Regions from separate parts of the Peribacillus sp. FSL R5-0717 genome, predicted to be linked through region 2. Evidence: predicted binding sites of a transcription regulator. Region 2 holds the regulator's gene; the other holds the start of a gene.

Region 1 (10,345 bases), 370 kb from region 2:
GCTTATCCGCTTCCTTTCAATGGTAGACCATTTATATGCGGGTGAAGATAAGGGGAGAGACTACGGATGTAGCGCCGAAGGAGCAAACTTAGCAGTGAATCTCTCAGGCAAAAGAACTCTTATTGGACGCAACTCTGGAGAGCGCCGCCCGTTATGGGACGGCCACCAAAGGGGAAAACCTATTACATAGGTAAACTTTCAGGTTTCAGGACAGAGAAAAAGCTCAAACGGGCTTTCTCTGTCCTTTTTTGTGCTTTTTTCACATCATGAATCAGGATATATCTGATGCGTAATGACAAGAAGCTTTTGATAATGAAGCCAATTAATTTTTAAAAAAATCTGAAGGGGGTCATTTTTTGACCAATTTAAAAAGAACACCACTATTTGAGATTTATCGTGAATACGGAGGTAAAACGATTGATTTTGGCGGCTGGGAACTTCCTGTCCAATTTTCGGGTATAAAGGATGAACATGAAGCCGTACGGACAAAAGCGGGGTTATTTGATGTTTCCCATATGGGGGAAGTCGATGTTAAGGGGCCTGGGAGCCTTTCCTTTTTACAGAAGATGCTGACCAATGATATATCAAAGCTGCAACAGGGCGGTGCCCAATATACCGCCATGTGTTATGAAAACGGAGGCACGGTTGATGATCTTATCGTGTATAAAAGGGCTGAGGACGACTATCTGCTCGTGGTCAATGCAGCGAATACAGAAAAAGATTTCAATTGGCTGCAAGCTAATTTAACGGAAGATGCGCAAATTACGAATGTATCAAGTGACTATACACAGCTGGCACTTCAAGGACCAGCTGCAGAGAAGATATTACAAAAACTATCCGGAAGTACTGACTTAAGTGAAATTGGATTTTTCAGGTTCAAGGATAATGTCATGATTAACGGTATCTCCACGCTGGTATCCCGTACTGGATACACTGGTGAAGATGGTTTTGAAATATATAGCGACAGTAAAAATGGTCCTGCCCTCTGGAAGGCGATTATGGATGCCGGTAAGGAAGAGGGGGTTCAGCCGATTGGTTTAGGTGCTCGTGATACCCTGCGTTTTGAAGCGAAACTGCCGCTGTATGGGCAGGAGCTTTCGGCGGACATCACCCCGATAGAAGCCGGGATTGGTTTTGCAGTAAAAGTGGATAAGGAAGTTGATTTTTTCGGGAAAGCCGTTCTTGCTGAGCAAAAGGAAAAAGGGGCTCCCCGGAAGCTTGTGGGAATTGAAATGATTGACCGTGGCATTCCACGTCATGGGTATAAGGTCTACAGCGGAGATGAAGTCATTGGCGAGGTCACGACTGGTACCCAATCGCCAACATTGAAGAAAAACGTTGGATTGGTACTTATCGATAAGGAATTTTCGGTGCTGGATGCGGAAGTCGAAGTGGAAATCCGTTCCAAACGTTTGAAAGCCGTTATAATACAAACACCTTTTTATAAAAAACCACGTAAATAGAGGGGAATGGTCATTAGATGAAACATCGTTATTTACCCATGACAGAGCAAGATAAACAAGAAATGCTGGAAGCGATAGGGGTATCCGCTGCTGAAGAACTTTTCAATGATATCCCTGAAAGCGTTCGTTTTCAAGGAGAATACGATATCAAGCCTGCTAAATCGGAACCTGCATTAATGAAAGAATTATCAAGGCTTGCTGCAAAGAATGCGGACCTTAAAAATTATGCTTCCTTCCTTGGTGCGGGTGTCTATGACCATTACGCGCCGGTCATCGTCGATCATGTTCTTTCCCGTTCTGAGTTTTATACGGCGTATACACCGTATCAGCCTGAAATTTCACAGGGCGAGCTTCAAGCAATCTTTGAATATCAAACGATGATATGTGAATTGACGGGCATGGATGTGGCTAACTCCTCCATGTATGACGGCGGGACGGCGCTGGCTGAAGCAGCGATGCTTGCTTCAGGACAGACAAGGCGGAAGAAGATTCTCATTTCAGGAACCGTTCATCCTGAATCAAGAGAAGTTGTGAAGACATATGCAAAAGGGCAACGCGTGGAAGTGATCGAAATTCCTCATAAAGACGGTGTGACGGACTTAGCTGCTTTAAGGGAATTGGCGAATGATGACATTGCCGGAGTGATCGTGCAATACCCGAACTTTTTTGGCCGGATCGAGCCATTGAAAGAAATGGAAGAAATCATTCATGGCGTCAAGTCCATGTTTATCGTTTCCAGTAATCCGCTTGCATTGGGAGCTTTGACATCCCCTGGTGCACTCGGTGCAGATATCGTAACGGGGGATGCTCAGCCATTCGGCATTCCAGCGGCATTCGGTGGCCCTCATTGTGGATATTTTGCGGTTACTAATAAACTTGTACGGAAAGTTCCGGGCAGACTCGTCGGTCAAACGGTCGATGAGAATGGAAAAAGAGGGTTTGTCCTGACGCTTCAAGCCCGTGAACAGCACATTCGCCGTGACAAAGCCACATCCAACATTTGTTCCAATCAAGCTTTGAATGCCTTGGCAGCTTCTGTTGCAATGACCGCGCTTGGGAAAAAGGGTGTCAAAGAAATGGCCGTGCAAAATATTCAAAAAGCACATTATGCGAAAAAAGCAATTATGGCAAAAGGGGTGGAAGTGATTTTCGACGGTCCTTCGTTTAATGAATTTGTCATTAAACTGCCTGCTCCGTTTTCAGAGGTCAATAAAAACCTTTTTGAAAAAGGGATGATCGGCGGCTTCGATTTAGGAACGGTTTATCCTGAATTGAAAGACCATATGCTGGTTGCGGTAACTGAACTAAGAACAAAAGAAGAAATTGATGCACTTGCGCAGGAATTGGGGGATCAACATGAATAATCAAGATCAATCACTCATTTTTGAAATCAGTACTTCCGGCCGGATCGGGTACAGTCTGCCAGAAATGGATGTTGCAACTATTCCGCTCGAAGAAATTCTTCCTGCCGACTACATCCGTGAAGAAGAGGCAAAGCTTCCTGAGGTGTCCGAACTGGATATCATGCGTCACTATACTGCACTTTCCAAACGGAATCATGGGGTGGATTCGGGTTTTTATCCGCTTGGTTCATGCACGATGAAATATAATCCGAAAATAAATGAAAATGTGGCACGTTTCAACGGTTTTGCCCATATCCATCCATATCAAGATCCCGCTACTGTACAAGGAGCATTGGGACTATTATTTGATTTGCAGGAACACTTAACGGAAATCACCGGGATGGACCAAGTGACATTACAGCCTGCAGCAGGTGCCCACGGTGAATGGACAGGGTTGATGATGATTCGCGCTTTTCACGAAGCGAATGGAGATACAGAACGGACGAAAGTGATTGTACCTGATTCGGCCCATGGTACGAATCCTGCCTCTGCCACTGTTGCCGGACTTGAAACGATTACAGTGAAGTCCGATGAAAATGGGTTAGTCGACCTTGAAGATTTAAAACGGGTTGTCGGACCTGATACGGCGGCCTTGATGCTGACGAACCCCAATACATTGGGATTGTTTGAAGAAAATATTTTGGAAATGGCACAACTTGTCCATGACGCAGGTGGGAAGCTTTATTATGATGGAGCGAATCTGAATGCAGTCCTATCAAAAGCACGACCGGGTGACATGGGCTTTGATGTGGTTCATTTAAATCTCCATAAAACATTCACAGGCCCGCATGGAGGCGGCGGCCCGGGTTCTGGTCCTGTAGGTGTGAAGTCCGACTTGATTCCTTACTTGCCTAAACCTCTTATAGTCAAGCAAGGTGAGCAATTCGTCCTTGATTATGATCGTCCGCAATCCATTGGCAGGGTAAAACCTTATTATGGTAATTTCGGAATAAACGTGAGGGCATATACGTACATCCGTTCAATGGGTCCTGATGGCCTTAAAGCCGTCACAGAGAACGCGGTCATCAATGCCAATTATATGATGCGCAAGTTGGAACCTTATTTTGACTTACCATATAATCGTCATTGTAAGCATGAATTCGTATTAAGCGGACGGCGGCAAAAGAAATTGGGGGTAAGGACTCTCGATATAGCTAAAAGATTGCTGGATTTCGGGTATCATCCTCCAACCATTTACTTCCCGTTGAACGTGGAAGAAGGAATGATGATAGAACCGACTGAAACCGAGTCAAAAGAAACGCTGGATGCGTTCATCGATGCGATGATCCAGATTGCCAAGGAAGCGGAAGAAACCCCGGAAATCGTTCAGGAAGCTCCGCATACAACCGTTATAAAGCGGCTTGATGAAACACTTGCTGCAAGAAAACCCATTTTGCGTTATCAAGCCTAGATTAGTAGCTTACACGAAAAAAATCCCTGCCTTCCGGCGGGGATTTTTCATGTTTATGTAAGATTCCATTAAAGTCCAACTGTTGACTTTTTTTTACTTGAGCTATGGAATTAAAAAGAGCCCATGCCGAGATGGGTCTTATTTCTTTGCTTTGATTTTCCCGGTCCACATCTTGAAACCGCCCTTTAAGTGAAAAAGTTCCCTGTAGCCCTTTTTGTATAGCATGGCTGCAGCTCTGCCGCTGATGATTTCGCTTTGAGCGTACAAATATACAGGCTTGTCCGGCCTAATTTCGACCAAGCGGGTTTTCATTTGAGTCATAGGGATGTTTCTTGCGCCTAAGATATGACCATTTTCGAAATCATTCGGTTCCCGCACATCAATTAGCTGCACTTTTCTGTAGTTGGCGATAAATTCGTCCTGTGTTAGTGTTTTAACGATTTTACGCTGGCGGTACCAATTAAAAAGTGAATACGCAATAACCACTCCGAGGATGATGAGCAGTGTATATAATATTTCCAAACATAAAAACTCCCTTCTACCTTAACGAATACAGACAATCTTTATTATATAATTGCTTTACCCAATAATCAAAAAGAATTTTCATCAAATTCTTCATGACTTGATAGCACTTTCTTTTTTAGAGTGTTAAAGTCTGTTAAACTACTACATGTGAGTTTTTTGTGGGGGATTGAAAAACGTCTATCGAAATGAGGGGTAAGGATGACTAAAGAAAAATGGGGTTTTATAGATTCGGGGTATTGTTCACCGGCTTTTAATATGGCGCTGGACGAAGCCCTGTTAAACTGGCAAAGCAAAGGGGAAATTCCGCCGATCATACGCTTTTACGGCTGGGATCCAGCGACATTGTCGATCGGTTATTTTCAAAAGGCAGAAGCGGAGATTGATCTGGAAGAGGTCAAAAGGCAGGGCCTTGGTTTTGTTCGCAGGCCGACAGGAGGACGAGCGGTACTGCACGAACATGAATTGACTTATAGTGTAATCGTTCCAGAATCCTATCCGGGAATGCCAACCACCGTTACTGAAGCTTATCGTGTCATTTCTGAAGGAATATTGATGGGGTTCAGGAATCTTGGATTGGATGCTTATTTTGCCGTGCCTCGAAGCGAACAGGAAAAAGCGGCTTTAAAATCGCCCAGGTCTTCCGTCTGCTTTGATGCACCTAGCTGGTATGAACTGGTCGTTGAGGGCAGGAAGGTCGCTGGCAGTGCTCAAACCAGGCAAAAAGGCGTCATCCTTCAGCACGGGTCCATTTTGCTTGAGCTTGATGATGATAAGCTCTTTAGCGTATTTAAATTCTCTAATGACAGGGTTAAAGAGAGAATGCAAAAAAACTTAAAAAACAAAGCTGTGGCCATGAATGACATTGCCGGGAGAAAGATAACCATCCCTGAAGCGAAAGAAGCTTTCGAAAAAGGTTTTGCCGAAGGACTTTCGGTCGATTTAGAGCCATATGTCCTCACCGAAAAGCAATTGCTGGAAGTGAAGGCAATTGCAGAAAGCAAATATGAAAGCGATGAATGGAATTTCATGAGATAGAGGAAGCATAATTAGAGTGGATAATAAAAAGTTTTTTCAGATTTGTTTGACCGAATAACACATCCCTTGCAGGGATAAGCCCTAAAAGGGATGGGGAAAAAGCAAGGTCCAAATTAATTGAAATCTGATGAAAAATTATTATAAATCGACATTTTCCTCCCTTTTGCTAACTATATTAATTGATTTAACGTTTGACAAAATTAAAAGTTATTCAAAACAAACACAATATATAGTGGTTGAAATATTTAATGCGACACTATATGTTGATTTTTGAGTTTCGCTGTGATAAATTTAGGGTACTTGTTAAGCGAAACGGACATGTAAGGCTACATAAGGATTTTTGCGGCAGCAAGAACGGATCATGAAACATATAAAGGAGAGGGAATTATGTCGGTTGTAATAAAAGAAGCTTTAAAGGTTGATCTAGAAAGGTTGAATAAGGATATTTCTTTATTTCCCCAGGTTCACCCTGTAACTGCTGATATGAAAATGGCGCATAAGGGAGTGTCCCGTCTAGTCATGCTTGACCGCTATTCTTTTAAGGATACTGAAAAAATCACACTCTCGGCAGGCGATTTCGTCGTGTTGACGATTAAGGAAGATCCGAAATTCCCGGCAAGGGGTCTCGGCTACATCGTTGAAATTGATTGGGAAACCAAAAAGGCCAAGGTATTGGTGGATGAAGAATTCCGTGGCGTATTGGATAATCCGGAAGAAGTTGAGACGGGAATTGTAAACCGTCCGTTGGATATAATCGAAAAGCCTCTTGAAATATACTATGAACAAATTGCGAAACGTAATGCAACGGGATTGGCATCAGTGGAAACCACGGAAGAAAAAAGAACGGAATGGTTCAATAAATTCTATGAAGAATTAAAGAACCTTAATTTCGTCCCGGCAGGCCGAGTATTATACGGTGCAGGTTCCAATACGGATGTTACTTATTTCAACTGCTATGTAATGCCATTCGTACCGGATTCACGTGAAGGTATTTCAGAACATAGGAAACAAGTGATGGAAATCATGAGCCGCGGCGGCGGAGTGGGTACGAACGGATCGACACTGCGTCCAAGAAACACTCTGGCAAAAGGGGTAAATGGAAAATCCTCGGGTTCAGTTTCATGGCTTGACGATATTGCAAAACTGACGCATCTTGTTGAACAGGGCGGCAGCAGACGAGGCGCGCAAATGATCATGCTTGCTGATTGGCATCCCGATATTGCAGAGTTCATCATTTCCAAAATGCAAAATCCAAGGATTTTGCGTTACCTAGTGGAAAACACTAAAGATGAAGCCATCAAGAAATATGCCACGGATAAATTGAAATTCACGCCGCACACGGAACAGGAAACGGCTATGTATCAAGGAATCATCAATTATAAGGAGATTCCTGGCCAAGGCGGGTTCAGCGAGAAAATCATTAGGGATGCAGAGGAAAAGATCCGTACAGGCGGAACATACAGTGTCCATAATTCGGATTTCTTGACTGGAGCCAATATCTCCATTTGCCTGACCAAGGAATTTATGGAAGCGGCTGAACAAGATGCGGAATATGAATTGCGTTTTCCTGATGTTGAAAGCTATAATGCCGAAGAAATGGCCATTTACAATGAAGAATGGCATAATGTCGGCGATGTTCGCGAATGGGAGAAAATGGGTCATAAAGTCCGTGTTTACCGTAAAATCCGGGCTAAAGAGCTTTGGAACTTAATAAACATTTGTGCAACATATTCTGCTGAACCAGGTATTTTCTTTATCGATAATGCAAATGAAATGACGAATGCCAAAGCATACGGTCAACAGGTCGTAGCCACGAACCCTTGTGGAGAACAGCCATTGGCTCCATATTCAGTATGTAACCTTGCTGCTGTCAATCTGGCTGAAATGGCTGATAAAGAAAGTAAAACGGTTAATTTCGAGAAACTTAAGCAGACAGTTGAAGTCGGTGTGCGCATGCAGGACAATGTCATTGACGCAACTCCTTATTTCTTGGATGAAAACAAAAAACAGGCACTGGGCGAGCGACGGGTTGGACTAGGTGTAATGGGTCTGCATGACCTATTGATCTACTGTGAAACGGAATATGGCTCTGAAGAAGGAAATATCCTGGTTGACAAGGTGTTTGAAACGATTGCGACCACAGCTTACAGGGCTTCGGTGGAACTTGCTAAAGAAAAAGGCAGTTTCCCGTTCCTGATCGGGTCAACGGACAAAGAAACCAATGAGCTTAGAACACGTTTCACACAAACCGGATTTATGGAAAAAATGCCAAAAGATATCAGGGAAAGTGTTGCTGCACATGGTATCCGTAACTCTCATTTATTGACAGTGGCTCCTACGGGAAGTACAGGAACGATGGTTGGGGTATCAACAGGTCTTGAACCGTATTTCTCCTTCACGTATTTCCGCAGCGGCCGTCTTGGTAAATTCATTGAAGTTAAGGCTGACATTGTACAGGAATACTTGGATCGCCATCCAGAAGCCGATACAGAAGAGCTTCCAAAATGGTTCATTTCCGCTATGGAATTAGCTCCAGAAGCACATGCTGATGTTCAATGCATCATTCAACGCTGGATTGACAGCTCGATCAGCAAGACGGTCAATGCCCCAAAAGGATATACTGTCGAACAAGTTGAAAAGGTATATGAACGTCTATACAAAGGCGGAGCAAAAGGCGGAACGGTATATGTGGATGGAAGCCGTGACAGTCAGGTCCTTACGCTCAAAGCGGAAGAAAACCAAATGGACGAGCAGCTTGAAATGGATGAATTGACAGATGTGGAAGAAAAGAAAAAAGTTGTATTGGTCGATACGATAAATGAGCTGCGTTCGACGAATGTTACAATTGGTTCGGAAGTGGGTAACACTTGCCCCGTATGCCGTAAGGGTGAAGTTCAGGAAATGGGCGGATGCAATACGTGCACGAATTGCGGAGCGCAATTGAAATGCGGGCTATAAGCTGATGCAAAGGAAGTCGTTAAGTATGCTGCAAAGCTATCTTAACGGCTTTTTTTAGAGTCATTAATCCAGGGCAGTGACAGTCTGTTCAATTATATACCAATAGGTGAAGACCGAATAATCGTAAATTCGGTCTTCTTTTCACGTTCAATCAACCATTTTCATTTTGCTGCCCTATTTCCTTTTCGGCTAGATATTGGTTGCCATCTTTCAATACCGAAAATTCATCGACAGAGTCTCCCGGTATATTCCTTGGATTTGGAAATTTATTATCTGTTTGAACGGTGATTGTTTGTTTTCCCATTCCATTTGTCAAGAAGTCTCGTTTATTAGCCATATCGCATCTCCTTCATTTTGAATTTCCAAGTAAAAACAATCATGAGGATAAAAGAATAAAGAAAAACTATCCTTATCAATTAGATTGTGTAGTTCGATTGAAAGTATGAACAAATCGAAAAAAGAATGGAGATCGAAATGAAACCATTTATGCCACAGTTAGTATATATCGAGCCAAGGGCATTGGAATACCCGCTTGGCCGGGAATTGAAGAAGAAATTCGAAGATTTGAACATTGAAATCCGTGAGACCACATCGCATAACCAAATTAGGGATCTTCCTGGAGAAAATGATCTGCAAAAATATCGTGTCGCCAAATCGACACTCGTGATAGGAATCAGAAAAACATTGAAATTCGATTCTTCAAAGCCATCTGCTGAATATGCCATCCCTCTTGCTACAGGGTGCATGGGGCATTGTCACTATTGTTATTTACAGACGACACTCGGATCAAAGCCATATATTCGGACATATGTGAATCTTGACGAGATTTTCGAGGCAGCCGAAAAATATATAAATGAGAGAAAGCCTGAAATTACCCGTTTTGAGGCAGCCTGTACATCGGATATCGTCGGAATTGATCATTTGACACATTCGTTAAAAAGGGCCATAGAGTATTTTGGGAAAAGTGAATATGGGGTTCTTAGGTTCGTCACTAAATTCCATCATGTCGATCATCTGTTGGATGCTGAACATAATGGAAAAACGAGATTTCGCTTCAGTATAAATTCACGTTATGTGATAAAAAATTTCGAACCCGGGACTTCGAGCTTCGAAGAACGGATGGAAGCGGCACGTAAAGTGGCAGGTGCCGGATATCCCCTGGGTTTTATCGTAGCTCCAATATACCGTCATGAAGCATGGAAGGAGGGCTACCATGAATTATTCGAACGGTTGAGTGAGGCCTTAAAAGGGGTGGATATCCCTGACTTGACTTTCGAATTAATCCAGCATCGGTTCACTGGTCCAGCAAAAAAAGTGATTCAAAAAAACTATCCGAAAACAAAATTGGAACTGGACGAAACGAAGCGTAAATATAAATGGGGCCGATATGGAATTGGTAAATATGTTTATCAAAACGAGGAAGCGGCAGAACTGGAAACGACCATTCGTGGGTATATAGCTAAATTCTTCCCGAAAGCGGAAATTCAGTATTTTACCTGAATCAAGGCAATTTTCTTTTTAAAACTGTCATAAATCGCTCTAATCCTGCT
Region 2 (10,345 bases):
CGAAGATTTTACTGTCGAAGGTCTTCGTGCGAAGTTGGCAAGAACCAACAGGAAAATCAAGCCCGTTCTCCTTGATCAAACCGTTGTCGTCGGGATTGGGAATATATATGTGGACGAGTCGTTATTCCGTTCCGGTATCCATCCGGAGAGAATGGCATCTTCACTCACGTTGCAGGAAATCGAAACGTTGCATGCTGAAATCATTGCGACGTTAGGTGAAGCTGTGGAAAAAGGCGGAAGCACGATTCGTTCATACATTAATTCCCAAGGGCAAATCGGCATGTTTCAGTTGGAACTGAATGTTTATGGACGAAAAGGCGAGAACTGCAAAACATGCGGCACGCCACTTGAAAAACTGGTTGTTGCAGGACGCGGCACACATATTTGTCCGTCATGCCAGCCGCTAAAATAGGTCATGTTTATTCAAACACATCGGATGGGCTCCTTCCATATACTAGGGTAGCAACGAGTAGGGAAGGAGTAATATTCCGATGTGGCTACAAATTATTTTTCTCGCTTTTGCAGTTAGTATTGACGGATTTGGCGTCGGTTTGACATTCGGTATGCGGAAGATGAAAATCCCCTTAAGGTCAATAGCGGTCATCTCATTTTGTTCTGCATTGAGTTTAGGTATAGCGATGGTCATCGGACAATTCATCAGTCAGCTCATATCTATCGGGGCGGCTGAAAAAACAGGCGGCATCATCCTCATTTTTCTTGGTGCCTGGATGGTGTACCAGTATTTTAAGCCTGAAAAGGATTTGAAAGATGATAGATATCATGAAAAGATCATCTTTAATTTTGAAATTAAATCACTTGGGGTAGTCATTAATATTTTACAAAAACCATTGAATGCCGATTTTGATAAATCAGGTACGATAACAGGTGTTGAAGCGCTTGTTCTGGGGTTTGCACTTTCGCTGGATGCGTTCGGGGCCGGAGTTGGAGCGGCTATGATCGGGATTTCACCGATCATCCTCGCAGGGTGCATCGCTGTTATGAGTTCGATTTTCATTTGGAGCGGAATTCAAAGCGGAAAATTGCTTTCAAATAATAAAGTTATTCAGCATTTGACCTTTCTCCCAGGTGTATTATTGATTATCATCGGTTTATTCAAGTTATGATAAGGTTAAAAGGGGGGAGCTTATGGGACAAATCATCGGAATCACCGGAGGCATTGCCAGTGGGAAAAGCACCGTCAGCCTCTATTTACAGGAACTCGGATTCACGATTGTCGATGCAGATCTGGCTTCCCGTGCTGTCGTTGAGCCAGGTGAAGAAGCCTATCACCAAGTTGTGAAAGCATTTGGAGAAGATATCTTATTGACGGATGGGAATATAGATCGCGTAAAGCTTGGGTCGATCATATTTAATGATCAAGAAAAGAGATTGCTGTTGAATGGCATCGTGCATCCTGCCGTCAGGAATTGGATGCGGCTAAAAACGGAAGCGGCACTATCATCAGGAGAAGAAACGGTGTTCATGGATATTCCGCTCCTATTCGAAAGCAAGCTGACATTCATGGTGGATAAGACGCTTTTGATCTATGTGGATGAGCAAGTACAATTGAAGCGATTAATGAATAGGAATGGTCTTTCGGAGACGGAGGCACTTGCCAGGATCAATTCGCAAATGCCCTTGGCCGATAAAAAGGCCTTAGCGGATGCCGTCATCGATAATAATGGTGATATTAATGAAACGAAGCGGCAAGTGAAGGCAATACTTAGCGAATGGTATGTCATATAATCATGATAAAAAGAAGAAACCGCCCGGTTTCTTCTTTTTATGTTGAAAAAATAAGAACAATCCGCATTTTTATTAGCACAATTCCTCTGAATTATGTTATACTAATTACATGTGAAAGGTAATAAGTATAACACTAATATTTCTGGAGGGTCCGAACAATGAATTCAAGAATAGCGATTAACGGATTTGGGAGAATTGGAAGAATGGTTTTCCGAAAAGCCATATTAGACGAGAGTTTGGACATTGTTGCCATAAATGCAAGCTATCCAGCTGAAACTTTAGCACACTTACTAAAATATGATACGATACATGGTAAATTCGACGGTATCATTATAGCTGAAGATGATTCACTAGTAGTGAATGGCCGCCAAGTAAAACTAATAAATAACCGCGATCCAAAGCTATTGCCTTGGAAAGAGATGAACATAGATATTGTAATTGAAGCCACTGGCAAATTCAATGATCGTTCTAAAGCGGCTCTTCATTTAGACGCAGGAGCAAAAAGAGTAATATTATCAGCCCCGGGTAAAAATGAAGACGTTACCATTGTAATGGGAGTGAATCAGGAGGTGCTGGAAATTGACAAGCATTTCGTCATATCCAATGCATCTTGTACAACGAACTGCCTTGGACCTGTTGCAAAAGTGCTTGATGAAAAATTCGGCATAAACAACGGTTTAATGACAACGATACATTCTTATACAAATGATCAAAATAATATCGATAACCCGCACAAAGACTTGAGACGTGCCCGTGCCGCTGCGGAAAGCATGATTCCTACGACTACAGGAGCTGCAAAAGCCATCTCACTAGTGTTGCCGCAATTAAAAGGCAAACTTCATGGAATGGCGATACGCGTACCGACACCAAACGTATCTTTAGTCGATCTTGTTGTGGATTTAAACCGTGATGTCACGATTGAAGAAGTGAACCAAGCCTTCATCGACGCTTCAGAAAATGAACTCAAAGGAATCATGGAATTCACGATGGAACCTTTAGTTTCCAGTGATTTCAAAACGAATCCACACTCTGCAATCATCGATGGATTGACAACGATGATGATCGGGGACAGGAAAGTGAAGGTCCTTGCTTGGTATGATAATGAGTGGGGTTACTCTAACCGTGTAGTGGACCTTGTAAAATTGGTTGGCTCCGAGTTGAAAAAAATGTCCGAAGTCGAATTATCAGTAAAATAAAATGAAAAACCCGAGCCTGCTAAAATTTTTTAGCGGGCTATTTTTCATGCAGTGATCCATGAATTCCCGGCTGCTTTATGGCGCTGAATTAACAGAAGACGGAATTTGCTCCACATTGGAACCTTCGCTATTTCCCCATTACATATAAAGTTTATCTTTCCAAAAATTCAATTTGGAGTTGCAAAAAAAATTCAAACCATATATACTATGAATCGTGAACTTCTTCAAAACGGTTTGCATGATGGCTACTTAAAGGGTTAGGACCTCTTTGGACTAACTTTCCCCCGTGGTAGTTATCAGAACTTATTTTTAAATCATGGTAAGGGGGAAGCTTAATATGGAAACAGCTTACACTATGGAAACAATGGGTAGACATGTCATTTCTGAACTTTGGGGTTGTGACTTTGAAAAACTGAACAATATCGATTTAATTGAAAAGATTTTTGTTGACGCTGCTTTGAAATCAGGTGCAGAGGTACGAGAAGTTGCCTTTCACAAATTTGCTCCACAAGGAGTCAGCGGGGTTGTCATCATTTCTGAATCACACTTAACGATTCACAGTTTTCCAGAACACGGCTACGCGAGCATTGATGTCTATACATGCGGTAACTTGGATCCGAATATTGCGGCAGATTATATTGCAGAAGCTTTGAATGCGCAAACACGTGAAAACATAGAATTACCACGTGGATTAGGTCCTGTACAAATGAAAAAAGCCAATATAAGTGCCCTATAAAAAAATGTATACACAGAGATGCCATGGGTGCATCTCTTTTTTAATGCAATGAATCGGCAGTCTGATTCACTTTATTGGAGAGGATTGCCTTGTAGCACAATGCCCTTGGCAACGGTGCTTCAACGGCAGAACAAAAAGTGCCTGCTGCCGGAAGTTACACTTTTTACTTGTACTGTCCGTTCCTTTTAATATAAGATTAAGATAGAGAAGTAATTCCTTGGGGAACATTTAGATAGGGGAGTCCTACATAAAATACGGAGCTGATAATGATGAAATGCCCATCATGTCAATATAACGGAACAAGAGTGCTCGATTCCAGGCCAGTCGATGAAAGTAAATCGATTCGACGACGCCGTGAATGTGAGGCATGTGGTTTTCGATTCACGACATTTGAAAAGGTGGAGGAAACACCGCTTATTGTAGTGAAAAAGGGCGGGACACGTGAAGAGTTCAGTCGTGATAAAATCCTGCGTGGCTTAATCAGGGCTTGCGAAAAACGTCCGGTTCCCTTGAAAGAACTAGAGCAAATTACCAGTTATGTAGAAAAAGAACTACGCAACCAGGGCATATCGGAAGTGAAAAGCGACAGTGTCGGCGAAATGGTAATGGACAAGCTGGCAGAAGTCGATGAGGTTGCCTATGTAAGGTTCGCATCCGTCTATCGACAATTTAAAGATATCAATGTCTTTATTGATGAACTGAAAGATTTAATAAATAAAGAAAGAAAGTAGAGCTGAAGATTCACTTTGGCTCTTTTTTCACTACATCTTTTGAAAGGTTTGAATGGAGATGTCAATGCATTGGCAAGAATTGCTCCCAGCTGATTCATATTTGGTCTCATCTGCGGGGCTGCTTCATGATTATGATCGGAAAATACTTACCCGACTATATCAACCTCTTATTGGACCTATCTGCATTAGCCTGTATATGACGTTATGGAGTGAATTGGAGGAAAACAGGCTATGGTCGGAAACCTCCTCGCATTATCAATTAATGAATACCATCGGCCTTAAGTTAGGTGATATTTACGAAGCACGCCTTTTACTTGAAGGAATCGGCCTGTTGAATGTATATAAGAAATCGAAAAATGAAACGAAGGAATTCATTTATGAGTTAAACCCGCCGCTTTCACCCCAGCAGTTTTTCACGGATGGAATGCTGAATATTTACTTATACAAAAAAATCGGTAAAGCTCAATTCAACCGGTTAAAGAGGTTCTTTTGTGATGACCATATCTTAACCGATCAATATGAAGGTGTGACTAAATCTTTTGCGGAAGTATTCTCATCAGACCATTTGGACTCTTTATATGTAACGGATGAAGCGAAAAACGAATGGAAACCGGTGCCTGAACAGCAATACATCGATCGGGGAGAAGGCGTTGAGCCATCGGGGTTTGATGACTTATTCGATTTTGACCTTTTATTTGCCGGGATGAAATCCTCGATCGTGCCGAAAAAGGCTTTTACTCCTAAAATAAAAAGTACGATTGCCAAACTCGCTTTTTTATATGGCATTGATCCGCTGGAAATGCAAAAACTAGTAATGGATGCCGTTTCATTGGATGATGAGATTGATGAGGAATTGCTTAGAAAGGCGGCAAGGGACTGGTACCAGATCGAACGGCAGGCCGATATGCCTTCCCTTGTCAATCGAGTGCAGCCAATTCGTGAACGGACACAAAAAGAAGAACCGAAAACAAAGGAACAAGAGTTAATCCGTCATTTGGAGACGATTTCCCCGAGGGAGCGGCTGATGCAATTGTCTGGCGGTGCAGAGCCGTCAAGCGGTGATTTGAAAGTGGTTGAGGGCGTGATGATCAACCAAAAGCTGAATCCGGGTGTCGTCAATGTCTTGATTGAATATGTCATGCTCAAAACGGATATGAAGTTCACGAAGGGTTATGTGGAAAAGCTGGCAGGCCATTGGGCACGGCTAAAGGTCTCAACAGTCGTCGAGGCGATGGAACTGGCCAAAAATGAACATAGGAAATATCAGGACTGGGCTCAAGGAAGCAGGAATGCTGCGAAGGGCAGCCGGAAAAAGGCGATACGGGAAGAAGTGGTTCCTGAATGGCTTGAGAAAAAAGAAGAAGCACAGCAGGAGCAGAATGCGGATCAGCCTGAATTGGATGCCCAAAAACGCGAACTTCTGGAGAAATGGAAGCTGTGGAAAGCGGGAGGTGAAATGAACGATGGAAAAGATTAATAGGTCCCTTAATAAATTGGCCAATACAAATCAATTTCAACAACGTTATGAAAAGCTGAAACAGGAGATTTTTGAAAACGAACAGGTGCGGTTATTCATGAATGCCAACAGCTCGACGGTCACGAAGGAAATGATTGATAAAAACTTGGGGAAGCTTTATGAGTTCACTTCACAGAGCAATAAGTGTGATAAATGTCCGAGCTTGGATGGCTGCATCAATATGATGCAAGGGTATTATCCTAAATTGGTGGTGCAAGGAAAAGCCCTGAACCTGCATTATGAAGTCTGCCCGAGGAAATTGGCAGAGGATGAAAAGCGGAAACGGGAAAAGCTGATCCGCAGCCTGTATGTACCGAAGGATATTTTAAAGGCCAGCATTGAAGATTTTACCCAAACAGATAATGAAAACAAACGCTTGTCTGTCCTAAGTAAAGCGATGTCGTTCATTATGGAATATGAGCCGGGTAAAAGGCAAAAAGGCTTGTATATATATGGGAAATTCGGTGTTGGGAAAACGTACTTATTAGGTGCGATCGCCAATGAACTTGCAAAAAGGCAAATTTCCTCCCTTATAGTCTATGTACCTGACTATTTGAGGGAACTTAAGGGATCGATAGGTGATAATACGGTCAATGAAAAAATTGAAATGGTGAAAACGGCACCTATCCTCATGCTTGATGATATTGGAGCGGAATCCATGACGAGCTGGGGACGCGATGAGGTTTTTGGTCCGATTTTGCAATTTAGGATGCTGGAAAACCTGCCGACATTTTTCACTTCGAATTTTGACTTGAATGGCCTGGAGAACCACCTGACCTTTTCACAGCGCGGTGAGAAAGAAGAAGTGAAGGCGGCCCGGGTACTGGAAAGAATTCAATATTTAGCCGAGCCGGTCAAGCTTGATGGCGTGAATCGGAGAAGATGAAGAAAAGTGGTCTCTTAATGGAGGTCACTTTTTTCTTCTTACAAGGCCCATCCTACTTCTAAACACGTCCCCATCCCCATATACATGAAAAAAGAAGCAAGGGGGAAGGGGGGATGTCGTAGTGCAAATTTTGTTTCAAAACGATTCAGAGGCATTGAAATTACTGAATTTCGTTTCTGTCCATCCACTGGGGGCAGAATTTCAAGCATATATTCGATTTATTCCGCAACAAGGCATGCATGTGGATATGACGGAATCTTCAGGTGATGAATGGCTAATTCTGCTTCGTGATGCATTCCATTCTTTTTTATTGGAAGAAAAGACGCTTCCTGTTCTGGAGCAAATTATAGTCGGTAAATTTTTTTATAGGGAACGGGAAGAAATTGAAGCCATCATTGAAATTGCATCATCCATCATCGAGGCGGAAAGAGCCAGGAATCAAGATGGAGCATTCAGTACGGAGAAACGATTGATTGAGGAAGGACTTCAAAGCATCTTGGCTGGAAAGGTATCTTTTTCATTCGATTCTTTTACGACCTTCCGTTTAAAATCGTTTCAGCACACTTTGGAAAAGTATGTCGTCAAGGCGATTGATGAATATAAGCTGGAACAGGACTATCAAAATTTCATTGCTACGCTCCGTGATTGCCTTCAAGGGCAGGAGTCGAAATTAAGAAAGCTTCACCTGGTCAACCGGGACGGTTTTCACTTCTATGATCAGAAATTCAGCAAACTCGACCGTCCAAAAATCAATAGTATGATTGACAGGAGGCTTCTTGCCAAAAGCTCACTTTTTCTCGATACGGTGATACTTGCCCCGCTTTTATCGATTGCTCCTGAAAACTTGTGCATCTATACCGATGACAAGGAAGAGGGGCTCATTCAGACCATTTCAAGGATTTTCGAAGAACGGGCGACCATTTTACCACTTTCGTCATTTTCTATGCAGTTGAATGAACTTTCGTGGAAAAAAGAAAATTAACCTTGATTTTCACCGTATAACAAATTATAATTTCCTACATACTATTAAAAAACTAAAAGTTATGATGAGGACAAGGGTATTCTAGTTGCCGATTATCAGAGAGGGAAGCCAACAGGCTGTAAGCTTCCTATTCGCATGGAACACTTACCACCTTTAAACTTCGGCTCGGAAAGCAGGCATTCTGCGAATATGAGCTGACGGGAAGCTGCCGTTACCAAGTTACAAGTGCCATTTTGCCGTGAAAAGCAAGCTGGAACGAGGGTGGAACCGCGGGTTAATGATATTTATTACTAAGCTCGTCCCTGTTTTATACAGGGGCGGGCTTTTTTGTGTTGTAATGGAATCAAAAACCTGTAATTTGTTCGAACAAATAAGAAGGAGTGAAACTGAATGTCAGAACTACTGAAAATATCTTTTCCTGACGGAGCGGTCAAAGAGTTTGCTAAAGGCACAACAACTGAAGACATCGCTGCGTCCATCAGTCCTGGTTTAAGGAAAAAATCCATTGCCGGAAAATTCAATGGTGAATTATATGATTTAAAACGTCCGATTGAACAAGATGGTACAATCGAAATCGTCACACAGGACGCAGCGGATGCTCTTGAAGTATTGCGTCACAGTACAGCGCACTTGATGGCACAAGCGATCAAACGTTTGTACAAAAACGCTAAATTCGGCGTAGGGCCAGTCATTGAGGGCGGCTTTTACTATGATATGGATCTAGAGGAATCATTGACTCCTGAAGACCTTCCATTGATTGAAAAAGAAATGAAGAAAATCGTCAACGAAAACTTGGCAATCTCCCGCATCGAAGTGAGTCGTGATGAAGCGATTTCCCGTTTTAAAGAAATCGGCGACGAGTATAAATTGGAGTTGATCGATGCGATTCCTGCCGATCAGCAGGTAACACTTTATGAGCAAGGGGAATTCTTTGATCTTTGTCGTGGAATTCATGTTCCATCAACTGGGAAAATCAAAGAATTCAAGCTATTGAGCATCGCTGGAGCATACTGGAGGGGCGATAGCAAAAACAAAATGCTTCAACGCATTTACGGTACGGCTTTCTATAAAAAAGAAGATTTGGCCGAACACCTGCGTCTCCTTGAAGAAGCCAAGGAACGTGACCATCGTAAAATCGGCAAAGAATTGAACTTGTTCATGAGCTCACAGAAAGTGGGGCAAGGGCTGCCGATGTGGTTGCCAAAAGGCGCGACAATTCGCCGTACAATCGAAAGATATATCGTGGATAAGGAAGAACGTTTAGGTTATGACCATGTCTACACACCTGTAATGGGAAGCGTGGACCTTTATAAAACATCCGGACACTGGGATCATTATCAAGACGGCATGTTCCCGGTCATGGAGATGGAAAACGAACAGCTTGTCCTGCGTCCGATGAACTGTCCGCATCACATGATGGTCTATAAAAACAGCATCCACAGCTACCGCGAACTGCCAATCCGGATTGCCGAGCTAGGCTTGATGCACCGCTATGAAATGTCAGGTGCCCTTTCAGGCCTTCAGCGTGTACGTGGGATGACATTGAATGATGCGCACATTTTCGTTCGCCCCGACCAAATCAAAGAAGAGTTCAAGCGTGTTGTGAACCTTGTTCTGGAAGTTTATAAAGATTTCGATATCAAGGATTATTCATTCCGTCTGTCTTATCGCGATCCTCAGGATACAGAAAAATACTTCGATGATGATGACATGTGGGAAAAAGCGCAAAGCATGTTAAAAGGCGCCATGGATGAGCTTGGTCTTGATTACTTTGAAGCGGAAGGTGAAGCGGCATTCTACGGTCCTAAGCTTGATGTTCAGGTGCGTACTGCCTTAGGGAAAGATGAAACGCTTTCCACTGTTCAGCTTGATTTCTTGCTTCCTGAACGTTTTGACCTCAATTACGTCGGTGAGGACGGCAAGCAGCACCGTCCGGTTGTTATCCACCGCGGCGTCGTTTCCACAATGGAACGTTTTGTCGCTTACTTGATTGAAGAATACAAGGGGGCATTCCCTACTTGGCTTGCACCTATCCAAGCACAAGTGATCCCGGTCTCACCTGAAGTGCACTTGGATTATGCGAAAGAGGTACAGGAAAAACTTAAAGCGCAAGGCATTCGTGTCGATCTGGACACACGTGACGAGAAAATCGGTTACAAAATCCGTGAAGCGCAAATGCAAAAAATCCCGTACATGCTGGTCGTTGGAGACAATGAAGCCAAAGAAGGCAGCGTGAATGTACGTAAATACGGTGAACAAAAATCCGAAACGATCGCATTTGAAGATTTCGTTTCAGCGATTAAGGCGGAAGTGAGCCGTTAACAGCAAAAAGAGGGGCACATATAGTTGTGTCCCTCTTTTTAATCATGGCATGATAAAATGAAACCATCATGTGAAAATATGTACAGCAATGAAAAGGAGGGGCAGCATGAAAAAGAAATTTACTTATCTATTCGGACCGACATTCCTTGTCATCATCATCTTATTGTTATTGGATGATTATCGACAATATGCCATCGTCCCGGTTCTGTTTTTTTGGATAGCGCTATTTT

The links. The regulator NrdR, encoded in region 2, represses ribonucleotide reductase genes. The targets are predictions, from matches to a motif close to AACACNATATATNGTGTT.
Region 1: a site for NrdR is predicted at 6,057-6,074, ahead of NYE65_RS03215 (vitamin B12-dependent ribonucleotide reductase). Genes of this name have one in related genera too.

The regions. Positions count from the first base shown of each region.
Region 1 covers NZ_JBBOOF010000001.1:653,337-663,681, reverse strand. The annotation lists glycine riboswitch at 42-129, shown strand; glycine riboswitch at 133-216, shown strand; gene gcvT (glycine cleavage system aminomethyltransferase GcvT) at 357-1,463, shown strand; gene gcvPA (aminomethyl-transferring glycine dehydrogenase subunit GcvPA) at 1,481-2,827, shown strand; gene gcvPB (aminomethyl-transferring glycine dehydrogenase subunit GcvPB) at 2,820-4,277, shown strand; gene NYE65_RS03225 (rhodanese-like domain-containing protein) at 4,416-4,799, opposite strand; gene NYE65_RS03220 (lipoate--protein ligase family protein) at 5,001-5,837, shown strand; gene NYE65_RS03215 (vitamin B12-dependent ribonucleotide reductase) at 6,225-8,795, shown strand; gene NYE65_RS03210 (hypothetical protein) at 8,947-9,132, opposite strand; gene splB (spore photoproduct lyase) at 9,270-10,295, shown strand.
Region 2 covers NZ_JBBOOF010000001.1:1,022,703-1,033,047, reverse strand. The annotation lists gene mutM (DNA-formamidopyrimidine glycosylase) at 1-412, shown strand, start outside; gene ytaF (sporulation membrane protein YtaF) at 492-1,124, shown strand; gene coaE (dephospho-CoA kinase) at 1,147-1,746, shown strand; gene NYE65_RS05015 (glyceraldehyde-3-phosphate dehydrogenase) at 1,905-2,942, shown strand; gene speD (adenosylmethionine decarboxylase) at 3,298-3,678, shown strand; gene nrdR (transcriptional regulator NrdR) at 3,948-4,409, shown strand; gene NYE65_RS05000 (replication initiation and membrane attachment family protein) at 4,474-5,886, shown strand; gene dnaI (primosomal protein DnaI) at 5,873-6,811, shown strand; gene ytxC (sporulation protein YtxC) at 6,933-7,793, shown strand; gene thrS (threonine--tRNA ligase) at 8,184-10,115, shown strand; gene NYE65_RS04980 (hypothetical protein) at 10,222-10,345, shown strand, end outside.